4 regions of the Streptomyces sp. NPDC059371 genome follow, and region 1 is predicted to be linked to each of the others. Evidence: riboswitches for the same ligand, from Rfam matches in the RefSeq annotation. Region 1 holds a riboswitch; each other region holds the start of a gene.
What was found. Region 1 has a riboswitch for cyclic di-AMP ahead of ACFXGX_RS37935 (NlpC/P60 family protein). Riboswitches for the same ligand answer to the same signal wherever they lie in the genome.

Region 1 (5,147 bases):
CGGTCGGCGGGGGCGTCAGGGGGTGCGATTAGGCTCCGGTCCCATGGGCGTACTCATCCATCTCTTCGTCGGCCTGCACATCATCGGCATCGCCGCGCTCCTCGGCGGCTTCCTCACACAGATGAAGGCGATGGGCAGGGGCACCGCCCGCTTCGTCCCGGCGATGCTGCACGGCGCGCTGACCATGCTGGTGACGGGAGTCGCCCTGGTCGGGCTCAACCAGGCCGACGGCGGCACGGTCAACACCGTCAAGATCGGTGTGAAGCTGGCCCTGCTGATCGTGATCCTCGGGCTCGTCTATGTGAAGCGGGACGACGAGACGGTGGACAAGCGCCTCTTCGGCCTGGTCGGACTGCTGACCGTCACGAACATCTTCATCGCCGTCCTGTGGACCTGACCGGCGCGCACATCCCCCTACGGCTGCTGACCTGACCGGCGAATCACCCCGGCAACGGCGGACCTGACCGGCGGCCTCGCTCCCGTGACGCGCGGACCTGGCGGCCGCGTCATCGCCGTACTCCGGATCTGAAGGCGAGAGCGGTGCCCGCGACCGCCAGGAGCCACGCCGCCACCGCGATCCACAGCAGCACCTGTCCGGTCCCCTTGAGCCAGAAGACGTCGAGGGCGGCCGAGACCGCGAGGGTCGCCACCGCCGACATCCCCATCGGGAAGACGGACGACCAGCGCCGTACGTCGTACCGCGGGCGCGGCCACACCACCTCCGCGACGGCCAGCAGGAAGTAGCAGGCGAGGTCCAGCACGAGCAGCGCGCCGGTCGTGGCGCGCAGGACGCCCTGGTCGTCGTTGTTCCACAGATACGGATTCACGTCGTGCGCCACGACGAGTCCCGCTCCGGCCAGCGCCGAGATGCCCAGCGCGCCGGCCGCGATCCAGTGGTCCCCGGCGCCCTTCCGCACCTCCCACGGGTCGAAGTTCGCGAGCGAGAGGACGTAGAGCGCGATCCCCGCCCAGAACAGCGTCATCGCGGCATGCGCGAGCCAGTCCGAGCCCACCTCGCCGGCGATCGTCGAGCCGAGGACCGAGAGCCCCTGCGTGGCCACGCAGACGAGGAACACCTCTCCCGCCATACGGCGCCGCCAGTGCCGCAGGACGGTCAGCAGCAGGACGGGCCAGAGCACGGCCGACAGCGCGAGCAGGATTTCGGCGAGCGTCCGCCACCCCAGTGTGGAGAACCGGGTGCCGAGCACGGTGGTCGCCGCGACCGCGTCGAGCCCGGCGGGAGTGCCGGCGCGTCGCGCCCATTGCGCCCGGTCGCCCACCAGCCGGGCGAGGAAGTCCGAGGCGAGCCCGACCCAGGCGAGCGACGCGAGGAACAGCGCGATCCGGGACAGGACCTCGTAGCCGGTCAGGTGCAGCCCGATCGAGAGGATGCCGGTGGACATGACGGCGGCCCCGGCGGCGGGCGCCCACCCCGCCCACCAGGAGCGGAGCGGAATGGTGCCCGTCATGTCCGGTGTATCTGGCATGCGTCGATGCTAGGGACCCGCGGAGCGGTTGCGGGCGGGCCACGCGCGGGCGGCGACGAAAACGCGGGGCACGCGCGCGGAGATCGGGAGAGCTCGCACGCGTGCCCCCGCGCGAGGGGCTTCCAGGTCCCGGGCTACGCCGGGCGCACCACGCTGTGGATCGCCGAGGTGCCGTCGTAGTAGATCGACTCCTCGCGGACGTACGCTCCCGGCTTCGGCGCGTGGATCATCATGCCGTCGCCGATGTAGACGCCGACGTGGCTGATGTCGTCGTAGAAGAAGACCAGGTCGCCGGGCCGGGCGTCGGCGAGGGAGACCGTCGTGCCGGCGTTCACCTGGTCGTAGGTGACGCGCGGGAGGCTGACGCCGGCGGCCTTCCAGGCGGCCTGGGTCAGGCCCGAGCAGTCGTAGGAGTCCGGGCCGGTGGCGCCCCAGACGTACGGTTTGCCGACCTGCGCGCGGGCGAACGCGAGCGCCTCGGCCGCCTTCGACGAGGAGCCCGTGGCCGTCGATCCCGTCGACGACCCGGTCGTCGAGCCGGCGGCCGGGGCATCCGTGCTGTCCGACGACGGCTGCGCCCGCGCGGCCTTCTCGGCGGCGGCCTGCTGCTTCGCCAGCTCCGCCGCCTTGGCCGCGGCCTGATCCCGCTTCTTCTTCTCGATCGCCGCCAGCCGCGCCTTTTCCTCGGCGTTCAGCTTCGAGAGCAGGTCGCGGGCCTCGGTGAGCTTCCGCTGCACCGCGGCCTTGGACGTCTTGAGCTCCTTCTGCGAGGCGGTCAGCGACTCCAGGCTCTCGGTGGCCTCCGTCCGCTTCTCGGTGGTGGCGGCCTGCTCCGTGACGTAGTCGTCGACGGCCGCCTTCTGGCGGTTCGTCAGACGGCTCATGAGCTGGGTCTGGTCGAAGTAGTCCTGCGGGTTGTCCGCGAGCAGCAGGGTCGCGGTGCTGGGTGCGGCGGCCCCGGTGCGGTACTGCGCCGCGGCGAACGATCCCAGCTCCTCGCGCGCGCTGTTGAGCTTCTCGGTGCGCTGCGCGACGTCGTCGAGCAGGGTGTCGACGCGCTCGCGCTGCTTGGCGGTCTTCTCCCGGTTCGCGTTGTACTTGTCGGTGGCGGTCTCGGCCTGGTGGTAGAGGTCGTCGACCTTCTTCGAGACCGCTTCGATGCTGGGCCGGGGCTCGGCCGAGGGCGCGGCGTTGGCGGTCTGGGAGAGCAGGGCCACGGAGGTGAGGGCCGCCGTGGCGAGGGCGGGGGTCCGTATGCCTGCGATGCGCGCACCGGTGGGACGCGCCTTGCGGTGTGACGCCAAGAGAGGCGACTCCTTCCGTCATCCGCCTGCCGAGTTAGCTGTCGGGTTCGGGCGGGAGGTTCCGGAAGGCTGCCCTACGGTCCGTGCCCCACGAGGCGGTTGGACCGATTCACCCCAAAGTCGGTGGGTCCCCGGCTCCGGGGCCTCGCGGCGCACCGGATTCGGCGGAGGCCGCCCGGCCCGGCGGTGTTCGCCGGATGCGGTCGAGCGGCCTTCGAGCACGCTAGCCAACCGGTGTGGCCCGTGTGAAGGTTGATGCCCGATACGTCCGATACATTTTCGTGACCATTGCCGCACGCGCCGCCGGGAGCGGCCCGCGCACCCATCGGCCGACCCGGTCTCACGCCGGGTGACGTGAATGTCGCGTGCTGTTACGGGGTGCGGTGTCGGCGGGGAAAGGTGAGGTGTCGGCGGGGAAAGCGGTCACCCCTGGTGTCCGCCGGTCGCCTCGTCACGACTTCGGGCCGAGTTCTCGGGGTGGCGGCGGGCTGTCAGTGGGGCGGCCTAGACTCGGAGAGCGATGAGCAGCCTCTTTGACGACAGCTTCCTGGCGAACCTCAAGCCCTCCGCGGCCCACGAGGACGAACACCCGCCGCCGCCCGAGGACGATCACGTACCGGAGCCGGTTCCGGACGATCTGTTCGGCGGGAAGTTCGACCTGCCGCCGAGCCGGGACTCGTACTACCGGGACGGCGCGCCCCGGCCCGCCGTGGACCCCGCGGCCCTGCTGGACGGACTGAACGAGAACCAGCGCGCGGCCGTGGTCCACTCCGGCTCGCCGCTGCTCATCGTGGCCGGCGCCGGCTCGGGCAAGACCCGCGTGCTCACCCACCGGATCGCGCACCTGCTCGGCGAGCGCCAGGTCCACCCCGGCCAGATCCTCGCGATCACCTTCACCAATAAGGCCGCGGGCGAGATGAAGGAGCGCGTCGAGGCGCTCGTGGGCCCGCGCGCCAACGCGATGTGGGTGATGACCTTCCACAGCGCCTGCGTCCGCATCCTGCGCCGTGAGAGCAAGCAGCTCGGTTTCACCTCGTCGTTCTCGATCTACGACGCCGCCGACTCCAAGCGTCTGATGGCCCTCGTCTGCCGTGATCTCGACCTCGACCCCAAGCGGTTCCCGCCGAAGTCGTTCAGCGCCAAGATCTCGAACCTGAAGAACGAGCTGATCGACGAGGAGGACTTCGCCGCCCAGGCCACCGACGGCTTCGAGAAGACCCTCGCCCAGGCGTACGCGATGTACCAGTCGCGGCTGCGCGAGGCCAACGCGCTCGACTTCGACGACCTGATCATGACCACGGTCAACCTGCTGCGCGCCTTCCCGGACGTCGCCGAGCACTACCGCCGCCGCTTCCGGCACGTCCTGGTCGACGAGTACCAGGACACCAACCACGCGCAGTACGCCCTCGTCCGGGAACTCGTGGGGACCTCCGAGCACCCCGTGGACGTACCGCCCAACGAGCACGACCTGCCGCCCGCCGAACTGTGCGTCGTGGGTGACGCGGACCAGTCGATCTACGCCTTCCGCGGCGCGACCATCCGCAACATCCTCCAGTTCGAGGAGGACTACCCGAACGCGACGACGATCCTGCTGGAGCAGAACTACCGCTCCACCCAGACGATCCTGACCGCCGCCAACGCGGTCATCGAGCGCAACGAGTCCCGCCGCCCGAAGAACCTGTGGACCAACGCCGGCGCCGGCTCGAACATCACGGGCTACGTCGCGGACACCGAGCACGACGAGGCCCAGTTCGTCGCCGACGAGATAGACCGTCTCACCGACGCGGGCGAGGCGAGGGCCGGCGACGTCGCGGTCTTCTACCGTACGAACGCCCAGTCCCGTGTCTTCGAAGAGGTCTTCATCCGCGTCGGCCTGCCGTACAAGGTCGTCGGCGGTGTCCGCTTCTACGAGCGCAAGGAGGTCCGGGACGTCCTGGCGTACCTGAGGGTGCTGGCCAACCCCGAGGACTCGGTCCCCATGCGCCGCATCCTGAACGTGCCCAAGCGCGGCATCGGTGACCGCGCCGAGGCGATGATCGACGCCCTCGCGCAGCGCGAGAAGATCAGCTTCCCGCAGGCGCTGCGCCGCGTCGACGAGGCCTACGGCATGGCCGCGCGCTCCACCAACGCGGTCAAGCGGTTCAACACGCTCATGGAGGACCTCCGTACGATCGTCGAGTCCGGCGCGGGCCCGGCCACCATCCTGCAGGCCGTCTTCGAACGCACCGGCTATCTCGCCGAGTTGCAGGCCTCGACCGACCCGCAGGACGAGACCCGGATCGAGAACCTCCAGGAACTCGCCGCCGTCGCCCTGGAGTTCGAGCAGGAGGCCGGCGAGGGTGAGACCCCGGCCGGG
Region 2 (5,147 bases), on a different contig from region 1:
GGGCACGCACCCAGGAATGGGCCGACGAGGCCCTCGCCCGCGAACTGGGCCTGGAACGCGCGGCGTTGATGGCAGCGGTGCGCTGACCCTCGCGCGGGGGCGAGGCAGAGGCGGGGTGCGTCGAACGGCCTCGGATCGCAATCTGGCCCCGGCCCCCGACCCGAACTCGGACCCCGACCTGGCCTCGGGTCCCGACCTCGACCCGACCTCGGGTCACGAACCCGCCCCGGATCCCGGCCCGACCTCGGGTCACGAGCCCGACCCGGATCCCAACCCGGCCTCGGGTCACTACTCCGCCCCGGATCCCGACCTGGCCTCGGGTCACTACCCCGACCCGGCCCCCAACCCGACCTCGGATCACGGCCCCGACCCCGGCCCGGCTCCTCCCGCGTATCGCGCCTCACCCGACTCCACTGTTCGGACCGTGGCGACGGCGATCGTCCCGGAGCCGCCGGAAGCGAGTGGCGCTCCTGAACGCCCTGGGCGGGTGCGGCCGCGCTACGGGCACTCGGTCCCGGCCGGTCGGACCGGTCCCGGACGAGGTGCCAGTCGGCCGGTCGGCCCGGCCCCGCCGACCGAGCCGGTCCCGCCGGCTGAGGAATCCTGCAGGCCGTGCTGGTCCGCCGGCCGAACTGGTCCACCGGCCAAGGCGGTCCGGCCCGGTCAAGCCGGGACCGCCACCGCAGCCGGGCTCGCCGACCGTGCCGGTCCCGTCGGCCAAGCCGGGCTCGCCGGCCAAAGCCGGTCCCGCCGCCAGAGTCGGTGACGCCCGCCCAACCGGGACCGTCGGCAGGGCCGGTAGCGGCTCAGGCCACCGACTCGATGCGCAGCTTGATGTCGTCCGGGGACAGGGCCCCCTTGGCCGAGACGTGATCGCCCGAGGACTCCCCGCGCAGTCGCCGTCCGATCCACGGGACCAGATACTCGCGCGCCCACTGGATGTTGTCGCGGCGCACCTCCAGCGTGCCGCGCGGCGGCAGGGGCGGCCAGGGCTGGTCCGGGTCGGCCGGGACCTCGAGGCCGAGTACCTGTCCGGCACGGAGCGCCACCCGGGTGTGCCCCTCGGGCGAGAGGTGCAGCCGGTCGCCGTCCCAGGCCCGGCGGTCCTGGACCGTCTTCAGGGACCAGAGGTCGAGGACGGGACAGCCGTAGCGGTCCGCGATGGCCCGCACATGTCCGTTGTAGGTGGCGATCTTGCCGCGCAGATGCTTGAGCACGGGAACGTCACGGGTGTCGAAGCCGGTCGTCACCATGACGGTGCCGACGGCGGAGGTGAGGTCGGCGATCGCGCGCTCGAAGCGCTCCGCGACCTCGTCGGGGTCGGTGCCGGGGCGGATGATGTCGTTGCCGCCGGCGCAGAACGAGACCAGGTCCGGGCCGAGTTCCTTCGCCCTCTGGAGCTGGGACTCGACGATCTGGTCGAGCAGTTTGCCGCGCACGGCGAGATTGGTGTAGTCGAAATCGCCCTCGGGCCTGCGGTCCGCGAGAAGTACCGCGAACCGGTCGGCCCAGCCGACGAAAGCTCCGTCGGGCCCGGGGTCGCCGACGCCCTCGGTGAAGCTGTCCCCCACCGCCACGTACGACCCGATCACTGATCTCTTGTCACTCTTCGAATCGTCTGCCACATCAAGCATGATTCACCTATTGATGTGAGCTACGCGACCGTAGGGAAGGGTTGACGGACGGTGAGATAAGCCACTCGCCAAGCATTGGTCAACTCTGGAATAAGGCCCGCGTCAAGGATGTTGAGGCAGCGATCGACTCGGGGCCGCGCCACGGGAACACCGAAGGCCGGACCCAGGGGATCATGGGGTCCGGCCTTCGGAGATCTTCCTGCCGTCAGGAGCAGGAGGAAAAGGGGCGTCAGCCCACGGCGACACCGTGCGAGCGCAGGTACGCGACCGGGTCGATGTCGGAGCCGTAGTCCGGCGTGGTGCGGATCTCGAAGTGCAGGTGCGGTCCGGTCACGTTGCCGGTCGCGCCGGAGAGGCCGATCTGCTGCCCCTCGGTCACGGTCTGCCCCGCCGAGACGGACAGCGACGACATGTGGGCGTACTGGGAGTACTTGCCGTCGGCGTGCTGGATGACGACCTGGTTGCCGTAGGCGCCGCCCCAGCCCGCGGAGACGACGGTGCCCGCCGCGATGGACTTGAGCGTGGTGCCGGTCGGGACCACGAAGTCCACGCCCGTGTGGTAGCCGCTGGACCACATGCTGCCCGCCACCTTGTAACCGGTGCCGACGCTGCTGCTGTCGACCGGCAGGGTGTAGCCGGAGGAGCTGTTGGTGGAGGCCGTGTCGGACGCGGTCGTGTCGTCGGCCGGGGTCGCCTGGGCGGGCTTCGCCGAGGTGGTCGTCCGAGTGGCCGACTGCGTCGCCGAGTGGGCGGCGGAGGCGGCCTTCTTGCCGAGCGACAGCTTCAGACCGGGGTGGATCAGCGACGGGTCGCTGCCGATCGCGGAGCGGTTGTCCGCGTAGATCTTCTTCCAGCCGCCGCCGACGTTCTGCTCGTCGGCGATCTTCGAGAGGTAGTCACCGCGCTTCACCGCGTACGTCTTGACCGCGGCGGTCTTGGCGGACTTCTCGGCGGGGGCGGCGGTCGCGGCCTTCTCGACATGGTGCGCGACGGCGGTGGCGGGGGTCGCGGCCTGGGCGCCCGACGCTCCCATCAGGGGCAGCGCGAGTGCGGCGCCACCGGTTCCGGCCACGGCTATCGAGCGGGTGAAACGCAGGGACTTGGGACGGCGGTGCTTACCCTTCGCGGGCATGACGAATTCCTCTCCGGCGCCTGCGGGGTGAGCTGTCGGGTGCGGGCTGGAGATGCCCGGCCGCTGCTGCGCGGCTGTACCCCTAGCCTGTTCCGGAGACCGGACCAGGCACGGAACCTGTGGGTCCCCCGCTCCTGCCGTGTACGGGTGAGTGTGCGGATTCCGGGCGGCGGCAGGATTGGGCGTCCGTCCGGATTGAGGCAGAACGTAAGCGAGATGAGAGCGCGTCGACAACTATGGGCGGTTTCTGTGCGCTCGCCTTTCTTGATCCATGCGGAAATCGTCGTCACCCTCCGTGGAGTGACGATCTTCCGGACCTCTCAACCCGCCCGTGAATCCTGGCGGGTTGAGAAATGAGGACGGCAACGCATCGTCACGAATATGACGCTCCTCACGCGACTCGCCCCAGGGTGCCCTATTCCAGGGCCAGTTGTAACGAAGGTGCCTATTCGGACAGAAAGGTCAGATGCGACGCAGGCGGATATCCGGCACATCCGGATCTCTGTATGAGGCGGCACGCAAAACGGCACACTCGCAATGCCGCATTTCATAGCAATTGCCCTGCAGGCCTCACGCGACGAGAAGGGTGCGACCAGCCCGACGGTCGGCCTCGCACATTTATCGAACGGGCATTCGATCCAGTGAGCTGTGGAGCACCGCTTCCAGGGCTTTCCGTACGCGAGAAGGCCGCCTGTGGACAACTCATTGCCCGAGGAACCTATGTCGTATCGTCGACAGCGCAAGCCGGTACAACTGCCGACGAGCGGCGCCGAGTCCAGCCCGGCGACGCCGACGGCCGAATGGGAGGAGCCCCCGTGACGCAGCAGGTCCCGTCGACCGAGCCCGAGCTCGGCGGAGTGCGGAACTTCCGCGACGTGGGCGGACTGCCCACCGCGGACGGCCGGCGAGTGCGCTACGGGCATCTGTTCCGCAGCGGCCACCTCGCGCACGCCACGGAGGAGGACGCCGCGTTCCTCGCCTCCCTGGGTCTCCACACGATCTTCGACTTCCGCAACGCCGCGGACCAGAAGCTGGAGGGCCCGGACGTCGAACTGCCGGGCGTGCGGAACGTGAACCTCCCGCTGAGCGACCCGGCGGACGGCAGCGAGTTCTGGAAGATGGTCCGCGACGGCGACATCGACCAGCTTCGCGGGCTCCTCGGCGACGGCAAGGGCGCCAACCGGATGATCAACTCCTACCGCACGATCATCAGGGAACGCACGGCCGAGCACGCGCAGGTGCTGCACGCCCTGGCCGACGACAGCGTGCCCGCGCTGATGCACTGCGCGGCGGGCAAGGACCGCGCCGGGCTGTCCATCGCGGTCACCCTGCTCGCCCTCGGCGTCGAGCGCGAGGCGATCGTGACCGACTACCTGGAGTCGAACGCCGCCCACCGCCGCTACAAGGTCCACCGCAGCGGCTCCTCGGCCGGCACCTACTCCCCCGAGGTCATGGAACTGCTCAGCCCGCTGTTCGACGCGCGCGCCGAGTACCTGACAGCCGCCTTCGAGACGATCGAGGAGAACTGGGGCAGCGTCGAGGCCTACCTGGAACAGGGGCTGGGGCTCACGCCGGAGCTCCGGGAGCGCCTTCGCGCGCGGCTCCTGGACTGAGCCGAAGCCACGCTCCCCGACCCGGGCGCTACTGGTTCTGCGCGCCCAGCGTGAAGAGCAGGTAGATGAAGGCCGCGAACAGGTGGCCGACGGCGACGTAGATGATCAGCCGCACCCACAGGGCGCGAGGGAACTTGTCCTCCATGGACCGGCGGCGTTCCGTGGGTTCGGTCATGACGTCTCTCCCGGGGTGGGGTGGCCCGTCGCCGGGCCGAGGCACAGCGCGGCGACGGGGCTCTGCAGCAGGGTGTGTACGAAGAGGAGATCGGCTCCGTCGCGCTCGGCGGCGGCGATGCGGTGCGGGGTCAGCGAGTCGAAGTGGGCGCTGTCTCCCGGCGCGAGGATGTGCGCGGTGTCCCCGAGGCGCAGACTGAGCCGCCCCTTGAGGACGTACAGCCACTCCTCGCCCGGGTGGACGCGCACGATGTCGCCCTGGGAACCGTAGGGGACGTGCACACGCAGGGCCTGCATGCCGCGGCCCGCGGAGCCCGCCTGCCAGTAGGTCCAGCCGCCCGCCGGGGCCGGCTCCATTTCGGCGGCCCGTACGACCGCGTCACGGTCGGGGACCGTCTCGCCGAGCAGTTCGGAAACCGTCGTACTGTAGACACGGGCCAGCGTGAGCAGCATCGGCAGCGAGGGCTGGCGCTGCCCGGTCTCCAGCCGGGACAGATGGGCGGGCGAGAGTCCGGCGGCGCGGGCGGCGGCCTCCAGCGTGAGAGACGCGCCGCGGCGCAGGGCGCGGAGCCGGGGCGCCACGGCGTGCAGCTC
Region 3 (5,147 bases), on a different contig from region 1:
GCTGCTCGACCCGCTGCCGGGCCTGCTCCCGCTGCCGCTCCAGATCGCCGATCTGGGCCCGCTGGGAGACGTACTGCCGCATCGGGTACGCGAGGGCGACGATCAGGGAGCACAGGACCATGGCGAGCAGCGCGGCCCGGCCGGTGAGCCGGGAGCGGCGCGCCTGCCGCTTGGTCTGGGAGCGGTAGACCCTGGCCGCCGTCTGCTCGCCGAGCAGCTTCAGCCTGGTCGAGGTGGAGAACCGGTCCCGGTCCTTCACGGCCATGAGTCCCGCCTCCCCAGTACCGGCCCGCCGTACGGGCCCGTCACGTGCGTACGTCCCCGCACACGGTACGGGACCGGGTACGGGGACGTACGGAGGACGCTTCCTGAGACGCGCGAGGCTCAGCCCTTGAAGCGCGGGAAGGCGCTGCGGCCGGCGTAGACCGCGGCGTCGTCGAGGATCTCCTCGATGCGCAGGAGCTGGTTGTACTTGGCGACACGGTCCGAGCGGGCCGGGGCGCCGGTCTTGATCTGACCGCAGTTCACGGCGACCGCGAGGTCGGCGATGGTGACGTCCTCGGTCTCGCCGGAGCGGTGGGACATCATGCACTTGAAGCCGTTGCGCTGGGCCAGCTCGACGGCGTCCAGGGTCTCGGTCAGCGAACCGATCTGGTTGACCTTGACGAGCAGGGCGTTGGCGGAGCCCTCCTCGATGCCGCGGGCCAGGCGCTCCGGGTTGGTGACGAAGAGGTCGTCGCCGACGATCTGGACCTTGTCGCCCAGCTTGTCGGTGATGACCTTCCAGCCGGCCCAGTCGTCCTCGTACAGCGGGTCCTCGATGGAGACGAGCGGGTACGCCGCGACGAGCTCGGCGTAGTACTCGGTCATCTCGGCGGCGGAGCGCTCCTTGCCCTCGAAGAGGTACTTGCCGTCCTTGTAGAACTCGGAGGCGGCGACGTCGAGGGCGAGGGCGATCTGCTCGCCGGGGATGTAACCGGCCTCCTTGATGGCCTCGAGGATGAGGTCGAGGGCGGCGCGGTTGGACTCCAGGTTCGGGGCGAAGCCGCCCTCGTCGCCGAGGCCGGTGGACAGGCCCTTGGTCTTCAGCACCTTCTTGAGGGTGTGGTAGACCTCGGCGCCCCAGCGCAGGGCCTCGGAGAAGGACTCCGCGCCGATCGGGGCGATCATGAACTCCTGGATGTCCACGTTGGAGTCGGCGTGCGAGCCGCCGTTCAGGATGTTCATCATCGGAACGGGCAGCAGGTGCGCGTTCGGTCCGCCCAGGTAACGGAAGAGCGGCAGGTCGGACGCCTCGGAGGCGGCGTGCGCGACGGCGAGCGAGACGCCGAGGATGGCGTTGGCGCCGAGCGAGGCCTTGTTGTCGGTGGCGTCCAGGTCGAACATCGCCTGGTCGATCAGGCGCTGCTCGGTGGCGTCGTAGCCGACGAGCTCCGGGCCGATCTGCTCGATGACGGCGAGGACGGCCTTCTCGACACCCTTGCCCTGGTAGCGGTTCGGGTCACCGTCGCGAAGCTCGATGGCCTCGAACGCTCCGGTGGAGGCGCCGGACGGAACGGCGGCACGACCCGTGCTGCCGTCGTCGAGGCCGACCTCGACCTCGACCGTGGGGTTGCCTCGGGAGTCCAGGATTTCCCGGGCTACGACGACGTCGATGGACGGCACGAGCATCTCCTTATTGGGATGTGACGCGGTACGCGGAGCTTGGCAGCCCCGCGGGATGAGCCTAACCGGCTCAGGGGGATCGGCCAGCGATCGACCACCCCTTGAGCGGACTGAGCCTACATATTGTTCCTGAACGGAACAAAAAAAGAAATAAAAAACCCCGCTCCGGCTCGTGCGGGGGAACACGTGCCGGAGCGGGGAGCCCGTGGGGACGGGGGACCTCGGCGGGTCTCCGGTGCGTGCGGAGACCCCACGAGGGGGCGTTGCCTGCCGGGCGTCGCGGCGGGGTGCCGGAATCACGGCCGCCCTCCGCCGAAGGCGGCCGGGTCAACCGGCGTGCCGCGCCGCTCAGCGCAGGTGGAGCTGCTGGCCCGGGTAGATGAAGTCGGCGTCGGTGACGATGCCCTTGTTCAGCTTGAACAGCTTCTGCCAGCCGCCCTTGACGTGCTTCTTCTCGGCGATCGAGCTGAGGGTGTCACCCTTGACGACCTTGTACTCGCCGTCACCCTTCTTGACCTTCTTGCCGGTCGGGGTGGTGACGGTCTTCTGGGCGGGGCGCTCCGCGGAACGGGAGGCGGGCTGCTCCGTCGCACGGGTGGCCGGGGCGCTCTGCGAGGTGCTCGGCGAGGAGGGCGCCGACGGGGCCGCCGGGGCCGAGCCGCCGCCGTACGGGGTGCTCGACAGGCCGGTGCCGCAGGTCGGCCAGGCGCCCTTGCCCTGTGCGGCGAGGACCTTCTCGCCGATGGAGATCTGCTGGGACTTCGAGGCCTGGTCGGCGGTCGAGGCGTAGGCGGTACCGCCGTACGCGGCCCAGGTGGAGGACGAGAACTGCAGGCCGCCGTAGTAACCGTTGCCGGTGTTGATCGACCAGTTGCCGCCGGACTCGCACTGGGCGACGGCGTCCCACTCGGAGCCGGTGGCCGCGGAGGCATTGCCCGCCGCCATCAGCGGGGCGGCGATGGCGACGCCGGTGACACCGGCGAGCGTGGCGACACGGGTGGCCTTGTTCGGGCGGCGGTGCTTGCCCTTGCCGGAGAACAGCATGGAGAGATCCCCTCACCGACGCCTGCGAGGTGAGCTGTCGGGTTCGGGCCGAATGAGTTGCCCGGCCGCATGCCCTCGGTCCCGTCTCCAGGACCTCCGGCACGCGGCTTCACCCCAAGCCGTTCCCGGGTGTCTCTCGACTCCCGGGCCCGGCACTTACCTTGGGTCCCCCGCTCCTGCCTACGGCGCATGACGCGACGACTGTTCCCGTACGGCCGTTGGCAGGATTCGGCGTTGCGACCGTCGGAGCCCGCTGTGGCGAGCAGTCACGACCGTAAGCAGTCGATTGGCGGAATTTCAAAGACGATCAGGGCTTCTGAGACCCATCTCTCACTTGCTCCAAATGGGACATTCCCCAGCGAACCGGGGCGCTAACTCCCTCTACTTTTGCACCGTTTCGACCGTGTCCGCGATGCTCCGACCAGGAACGACGAGGCCGGGACCGCCGTCGGCCGAGGCCGCGTCCACCTTGGGCAGGTCGCCCCATCCGCTTTCGAGGCCAAGGGCGTCGGAAACGCTCCAGAGGTTCCCGATGGCGTGTGCGACGTACTCGGTGTCGGGGGCGTCGGCCTCGGGGCTCGCGGCATGACGCCCCGTGGAGTCGTCGGTCCGGCTGTCGGCCGTGCTCTCCGCGGCGCCCCCGCCGCGGTGTCGCCCGGTGCCGGAACCCGCCGAGGTGGACGGGGTCGAAGCGGCTTCCTTCTGTCCCGACTTGGACGACTCATCACTCTTGCCGGTCGCCGCGTCCGCACTGTCGGAGCTCTGCGAGGCGCTGGGCGTGGCGGTGTCGCCGGCCGCGTCGGAGGACTCGGCCGAACCGGACGAATCACTCGAAGGGGACGAGCTGGGCGAAGTCGCCAGACCGGACGAAATATACGAACCGGAGTCGTCGCCGGTGCTCGACGAGTCGCCGGCCACGCCCGTGTCGACGCTGATGCCGGCGGAGCCCTTGCCGAGACCCGAGAGCGGCCCGCACGTCGGCCAGGCCGCGAGGCCCGTGTCGGCGAGCACCTTCTCGGCGACGGCTATCTGCTGCGAGCGGCTGGCCTGATCGGCCGTCGGGGCGTACTCGAGGCCGCCGTGCGTTTCCCAGTTGTCGTGGTCGAGCTGAAGGCCGCCGTAGTACCCGTTGGCTTCGTTGGCGCTCCACGCGCCACCGCTCTCGCACTGTGCCACCCGGTCCCAGGTGGTCCCGTCGGCCGCGCTGGCGCTCGCCGCGGCGAGCAACGGGATGACGATCGCCGATCCGGTCACCCCTGCGGCGACGATGAGAGCCGGGGCCTGGCGAGGGCGACGGTGACGGCCGTTCCCGGAGAGCATGCGAGAGCCTTTCGAGCGACAGCGGGGAGCACCGCGACTCCTGCCTAAGTGAGTGGCGCAGGTGCCGCGTTGATGGGTGAAGGTAGTCGCACTCGAACGCTGGTTACAAGTCGATGCACTACTGATCACGCGAAGATCACAGATTTGACGGAGCGTCACCTTCCGGTGGCCGTGAAGGCGCCTTTCCGGTATGCGGAATCGCCGCTTCAGCGCGGCCGTCGAAGGGTCGTCGATGCACCGATCGCGTCCTATTTGACCGGGGTGAACTCCACCGGAAGCGTACGCAATCCGCGCATAATGAGCCCTCCGCGCCAGCGCAAATCAGCCGATTCTCCGGCGAGTTGGATGTCGGGAAGACGGCCGAGGAGCGTACCCAGCGCGGTCTGCCCCTCCAGCCGGGCGAGCGGCGCGCCCAGGCAGTAGTGGATGCCGTGGCCGTAACCCAAGTGCTGAAGGTCACGTCGTGAGAGATCGAGCGTGTCCGGCTGTTCGAAGCGCTCGGGGTCGCGGTCCGCGGCCGCGAGGACCACGAGCACGGGGTCGCCGGCCGCGATGTCCTGCCCGCCGATCCGCACGTCCTCGGTCGCGAACCGCCACGTGGCCAGTTCGACGGGCCCGTCGTAGCGCAGGAGTTCCTCCACGCCCGTCTCCAGCAGCCCGCTCTCCCCGGCCGCGAGGGAGGCCTGCAGCCGGGCCCGCTGCCCGGGGTGGGTGAGCAGGGCGTGCATCCCGTTCCCGATGAGGTTGACCGTGGTCTCGAACCCCGCGAAGAGCAGGATGAAGGCCATCGCGGCGGCCTCGTTCTCGGTGAGGTGCTCGCCGTGGTCCGAGGCGCGGATGAGCCCCGAGATGAGGTCCTCGCCGGGCTCGGGCTCCGCGGTCAGCGCCTCGCGCTTGCGGTGGATGAGTTCGGCGAGATACCCGCGCATCTTCTTCACGGACCGGGCCACCCCGCCCCTCGGCCCGCCGCCGTGCCGGATCATCATGCCCGCCCAGTCCCGGAAGTCGTCCTGGTCCTCGCGCGGAACGCCGAGCAGGTCGCAGATGGCGTAGATGGGGAGCGGGAAGGCGAACTCGTGGATGAGGTCCGCGGAACCCCTGGCCGCGAACCCGGCGAT
Region 4 (5,147 bases), on a different contig from region 1:
ATCACACAACCGACCGCACTTCAGGCCCTCGCGCCGGCCGCACTAGGAGCTCCTGTGACCACCTACGTCATCACCGTTCCCGGGACGTTCGTCCACGGCCTCCCGGAGGCCTCCCGCGCCGACGTGGAACGCAGGCTTCGCCCCCAGGACCCGCAGAACACGGACCTGGGCGAGAGCGAGGAGCTGAGCCTGCTCTCCGTCGACGAGGACAACAGGTTCTCCGTCCGGCTCGAGGTCGAGGCGGCGGACCGGAGAAGCGCCGAGGCCGAGGCCGTACGACTGGTCTCCGGTGCGCTCCTGGACAGCGGCCTGACCGCGGACGACGCGCCGCTGGGACCCGCCGCCGTCACGGGGATCGACAGCGAGTTCTGACGGCGCTACGTCCTGGACGGCCCGGTGCCGGGTACGTCCAGGACGGCCGAGCCGGGGCTCAGACCGGGCGTACGACGCTGTGGATGGCCGCCCGTCCGGCGTATTCGACCGACTCCTCGCTGATCCGCGCTCCGGGACTCGGCGCGTGGACCATCATGCCGTCCCCCACGTAGAGACCCACGTGGCTCACGTTGGCGTGGAAGAAGACCAGGTCACCGGGCTGGATGGCACCGAGGTCGACCGCCGGGCCGGCCTGCGCCTGCTCCTGCGTCGCACGGGGGAGCATGACTCCCGCGCTCTTCCAGGCCGCCTGGGTGAGACCGGAGGGGTCGTACGAACCGGGTCCGGACGCTCCCCACACGCACGGGCTGCCGATCTGAGCGCGGGCGAAGGCGACCGCCTCGGCGGCTCTGCTGTCGTGTCCGACGACCGGCGGGACGGCGGCGACGGCTACCGCACCGGTGACGAGGCTGTCGATGTCGAACCCCGGGTTCGTGCCGGCGGCCCCGGGGGCGGCGGGCCACGCCTGCTGGTTGCCGGTCGGCCGCAACGACTGCCGCCAGGCGTCGTCGGCCGACGGAGGCGTCGGCTGGTTCGCGGGGGGCATCGGAGCCGACTGATAGGCGGCCGGACGCGGCGCGGCCTCGTACGCGGGCGGCTGGGGCGCCGGCTCGCTCACCGGAGGCATCGGGGCCGGCTGATAGGCGGCCGGACGCGGCGCGGCCTCGTACGCCGGAGGCTGGGGCGCCGGCTCGCTCACCGGAGGCATCGGGGCCGGCTGATAGGCGGCGGGGCGCGGCGCGGCCTCGTACGCCGGAGGCTGGGGCGCCGGCTGGCTCATCGGGGGCACCGGGGCCGGCTGGTACCCGCTGGGACGCGTCGGCTTCTCGTACGAGAGGGGCAGGAGCACCGACGTGTACTCGGGGGCCGGGGCGGGCGCTTCGTACCCGCGGGGCAGGATGACCGCCTTGGGCTGGGCGGCCGGGGGCGCCGGCTCGTACGCCCGGGGCATGGAACCCGTGTCGAAGACCCCGGGCGCGGGCGCGGCCTGGGGCACCGCCTCGTACGGGGTCGGCTGGGGCGCCGCCTGGAACGCGGGCGCCTGAGCGACCGACGGGAACGTACCGGTCTGCGCGGCGGACGGGAAGGTGCCCGTCTGCGCGGCGGACGGGAACGCGGCGGTCTGCGGAGCCGCCGGGAACGCGGTGGGCTGAGCGACCGACGGGAACGAACCCGTCTGGCCGACCGACGGGAAGGTACCGGTCTGTCCGACCGACGGGAAGGTGCCCGTCTGCGCGGCGGACGGGAACGCGGCGGTCTGCGGAGCCGCGGGAAACGCGGTGGGCTGAGCGACCGACGGGAAGGTACCGGTCTGGGCGACCGAGGGGAACGAGCCGGTCTGATCGACCGCCGGGAACGAACCCGTCTGACCGACCGCCGGGAACGAACCGGTCTGCGGGGCCGTCGGGAACGAACCGGTCTGCGGGGCCGCCGGCCGGTACTCGATGGCCGGCATCTGCGCCACGGGCATGCCCTGCCGTGCCATGTGCCGCGCCATCAGCTCCCGCGCGACGGCGAGCTTGCGCCGGGCGCTCTGCTTCTTGACGTGCGGCGAGGACTGCTGCGGCGCGGCGGCCGGAACGGCCCCCGCGCGGAGCCCCGCACGGACCGCCACCTCGGATCCCGGTGCCGCCGGGGCGCCGCCGGCCGGGAGCGCGGCGGGCGGACCGGCGGTCAGCTCCAGTGCGGGGCGCGCACCCGGCTCCGAAGCCGGACCGGCGGTCAGCTCCAGCACCGGGGCGGCCGTCAACTCGGCAACGGGCCGTACGAGTTGTTCCAGCTCGTAGATCGTCGGAAGGTCCGACGAGGACCCACGGGACCCCTTCGCGGCCTCCTTCGGACGAGCACCTCCGCCGCCACGCTCCGGCTGTCTGTCGGCCGGTAGCGCGGCCGGGGCCGAGGGTCCGAACCGGGAACGCGCCCCGTCGAACCACTGGCGCATCAGGTCGTCCTGGGCGGCGTCGGAGACTCCGCTCCCCTGACCGGCGTTCCGTCGGCCCGGCCTGCGGTTGGAGTTCGCCAGGGCGCGGGTCCCGTTGAAGTTACCGGTGGCGAGCTCCGCCTGGTCGTAGAGGGACGAGAGTCGTCGGGCGACTTCTTCGCCGCTGGGCGGGGTGCGTTCCGGCGCCATGGAGTGGTGCTCCTTCCGTCGTCCGCCTACCGGGTTAGCTGTCGGGTTCGGGCGGACGATTCCGGAAGGTATGCCCTACGGCCCCTGCCCCGAAAGGCAGTTGGCCGATTCACCCCAGGTTCGGTGGGTCCCCGGCTCCCGCTGCCACGAGGACAGGCAGGACTCGGCGGAGGCCGCACCGCCCGGCGAGCTTCGCCGGAGGGAGTCGGGCGGCCTGGTCGCCAACTTAGCGATGGTGTGCACCCGATGTGAAGATCCACGTCCCAGATGTCCGATACATTTTCGTGACCTTCATCGCACCGTCCCGCAGCGCGACCGTGAGGACACGGGCCGTACTCGAAAAGGCGGCTGAGCACGGCCGTTGGGACGAGCGAGGCCGGCGCCCGGTCCGGAGCCGCGGGTCACACGTCCGGCCAACTCGGATGTGTCGAAAGTGTGCACAGAACTGGCGTTCCCTGGCATGTCGTTCGACATCGACGGCGCCCTTTGGTCACACCTTGACCGGTTCTGGCCGAGCTGGCCGGATCACCGCTGCGACCACCTGCCGGCCGTACCGTCGAAGCACGTCAGACCACGAGAGCGAGTCGAGGATCCCCACGTGCACGATGCCCCGATCTATGCCCAACTGATCTCCGAACGCGGTGACATACCGACGCTCGTGCGAAGCGAAGCACGTCGGCTGCAACGCGACTTCGAGTGGATCCTGAGCTGGGATCCGTCGACGGGCGCCCCGCTTCCCTCGTCCGCCGCACGACCGGCGTCGGGTACGCGCCGCGCCTTCTCCCCCACCCCCGATCCCGACGACCGGCTCGACACACCGGGCTCCTGACGCCCGGGACGCCCTACAGAACGCCAGGCTCTGCGCCCGGCCGTTCGGCGGGGAGCGGGTCGAGGCCGGCGCCGATCAGGGTCACCAGCTCGGCGACCGTAGCGCCCGTGGCCCGATGCCAGGTCCGCGCGCGGCGGAGCATCGCGTGGTCCCCGCCCTCGACCCGCACGGCGCTCGCGGAGCAACCAGCCTCCGCGGCCCGGCGGACGAGGGCGAACGACTCCACGGGGTCGGTGACCCGGTCCCGGTCCCCGTGCAGCACGATCACGCGTTTGTCCCGGAGGTGGGTCACCGGCTCACCCTCCGGGCACCAGGGTGCCAGCGCCACCACGGCCCGGACCTGGGGTGCGGCCGCGGCCCGCAGAGCGGCGCGCCCGCCCATCGAGTGACCCACGAGCACGACCGGCACCTCCCCCACCAGAGCGGCGAGTTCGTCCAGTGCCAGCAGAACGTCGGCGACGGGGTCGGCGTCCGCGCCGTTCCATCCCCGGTGGCGGTAGCGCACCTGCCCGACGAACGTGTCCTCGTCCGCCAGGGCCCGTGTCACGGAGCGCACGAACGGCCGCATCCGGGCGCGTGCCAGGTTCCACGGCCGCAACGGGGCCTTGCTGTCGGCGGTGCCGCCGTGAAGGATCAGTACGGCCGCGCGCGCCGGTTCCCCGTCCGGACGAGGGACGCGGCAGGGCCGCAGCGCCACGGAGGCGCCGGTCTCCCCGGACCGGGACACATCGTCGGCGGACATCCGCACAGAACCTCGCATGACACCTCTCCACCTACCGGCGCTTCGTCCACGCCTCGCACTGAACCGTGAGGAGGAATCGTCTCACCGACCGCGGACCCGCCCCAAGCTCACTCCGCGGCTCACTCCGCGGGCTCGGGCCGCGCGCGGTAACCATTGCGCCATTCCTGGTAGAAACGCCAGAGGCGGGCCGCCTGCGGGCAGCGCCCCGACTCCCGTTGGCACGTGCGGCAGTTGCCGACGTGACTGACGTAGGCGGACTCGGGGGCGTCCCCCGGTTGCGGATTCGGCATGGCCCTCGGCACCCGTCGGCGCGACGCGCACCGGCGCAGCGTCGCTTCTGATGCCGTACTTCCGCGCCGAGGGCCCCGGCGGATGCACCTGCCCGGCTGCATCTGCCGAGGCCCCGCTCCGGCGTCAGTCGAGGACGTCGGCCTCGTACTCCTCCGTCGCGGGGAAAGGTCTGCCGGCCGGGGGCCTGCGGACCGCCAGCCGGGCCACCTCGAAGTCCATCTCGGAGGCCTCGGGAGGCGGCGGCGGGTGGTATCGCCCCGCGCAGACGGAGAGGTTGACGATGAGATAGGCGTGCCAGGATCTGCCCACTCCGCGCCGGTCGTCGAAAGCCCGGATTCCGTTGACCCACCACACGACCCGGAGGGCGCCGAGCTCGACCACGAGGTCGACCCAGGCACCCGGCTGGATCGCGGGGTTCCGGTAGTAGCGGTGGGTGTTGCGTACGTGGTTGGACAGTTCCAGCAGGTCGGGGTTGTCGGGGTGGTACTCGAAGACGTCGATCTCCTGACCGCCGTCCCGCCACGTCCAGATCGCCGGCCAGGCCCCCGTCACCGTGGGCAGCTTGACCCGTGCCTCCAGCACGTCCCCCGTGCGGACCATGAACCCGTCCGCGCTGCCCTCGGTGGTGAGCAGGCCCGCGTCCCAGTCGCCGTCCGGGCGCCGAGTGGCCCGGAAGCGGCCCGTCCGGCTGTAGGAGGGGTCGGTGACCAGGTGGTCGAGTT

Region 2: linked by a shared signal. The riboswitch ahead of ACFXGX_RS20620 (peptidoglycan DD-metalloendopeptidase family protein) and the one ahead of ACFXGX_RS37935 (NlpC/P60 family protein) in region 1 are both predicted to bind cyclic di-AMP.
Region 3: linked by a shared signal. The riboswitch ahead of ACFXGX_RS25230 (transglycosylase family protein) and the one ahead of ACFXGX_RS37935 (NlpC/P60 family protein) in region 1 are both predicted to bind cyclic di-AMP.
Region 4: linked by a shared signal. The riboswitch ahead of ACFXGX_RS40450 (NlpC/P60 family protein) and the one ahead of ACFXGX_RS37935 (NlpC/P60 family protein) in region 1 are both predicted to bind cyclic di-AMP.

The regions. Positions count from the first base shown of each region.
Region 1 is NZ_JBHYXD010000117.1:15,917-21,063, reverse strand. It holds gene ACFXGX_RS37945 (hypothetical protein) at 44-397, shown strand; gene ACFXGX_RS37940 (tellurite resistance/C4-dicarboxylate transporter family protein) at 507-1,487, opposite strand; gene ACFXGX_RS37935 (NlpC/P60 family protein) at 1,622-2,791, opposite strand; cyclic di-AMP (ydaO/yuaA leader) riboswitch at 2,799-2,968, opposite strand; gene pcrA (DNA helicase PcrA) at 3,312-5,147, shown strand, end outside.
Region 2 is NZ_JBHYXD010000034.1:35,633-40,779, forward strand. It holds gene ACFXGX_RS20610 (TetR/AcrR family transcriptional regulator) at 1-86, shown strand, start outside; gene ACFXGX_RS20615 (SGNH/GDSL hydrolase family protein) at 807-1,592, opposite strand; gene ACFXGX_RS20620 (peptidoglycan DD-metalloendopeptidase family protein) at 1,864-2,766, opposite strand; cyclic di-AMP (ydaO/yuaA leader) riboswitch at 2,771-2,926, opposite strand; gene ACFXGX_RS20625 (tyrosine-protein phosphatase) at 3,582-4,379, shown strand; gene ACFXGX_RS20630 (DUF6126 family protein) at 4,408-4,524, opposite strand; gene ACFXGX_RS20635 (helix-turn-helix domain-containing protein) at 4,551-5,147, opposite strand, start outside.
Region 3 is NZ_JBHYXD010000049.1:17,998-23,144, forward strand. It holds gene ACFXGX_RS25220 (septum formation initiator family protein) at 1-265, opposite strand, end outside; gene eno (phosphopyruvate hydratase) at 385-1,671, opposite strand; gene ACFXGX_RS25230 (transglycosylase family protein) at 2,014-2,709, opposite strand; cyclic di-AMP (ydaO/yuaA leader) riboswitch at 2,714-2,907, opposite strand; gene ACFXGX_RS25235 (transglycosylase family protein) at 3,091-3,963, opposite strand; gene ACFXGX_RS25240 (cytochrome P450) at 4,278-5,147, opposite strand, start outside.
Region 4 is NZ_JBHYXD010000141.1:8,545-13,691, reverse strand. It holds gene ACFXGX_RS40455 (hypothetical protein) at 55-372, shown strand; gene ACFXGX_RS40450 (NlpC/P60 family protein) at 431-2,563, opposite strand; cyclic di-AMP (ydaO/yuaA leader) riboswitch at 2,571-2,742, opposite strand; gene ACFXGX_RS40445 (hypothetical protein) at 3,162-3,392, shown strand; gene ACFXGX_RS40440 (alpha/beta fold hydrolase) at 3,406-4,152, opposite strand; gene ACFXGX_RS40435 (beta-glucanase) at 4,549-5,147, opposite strand, start outside.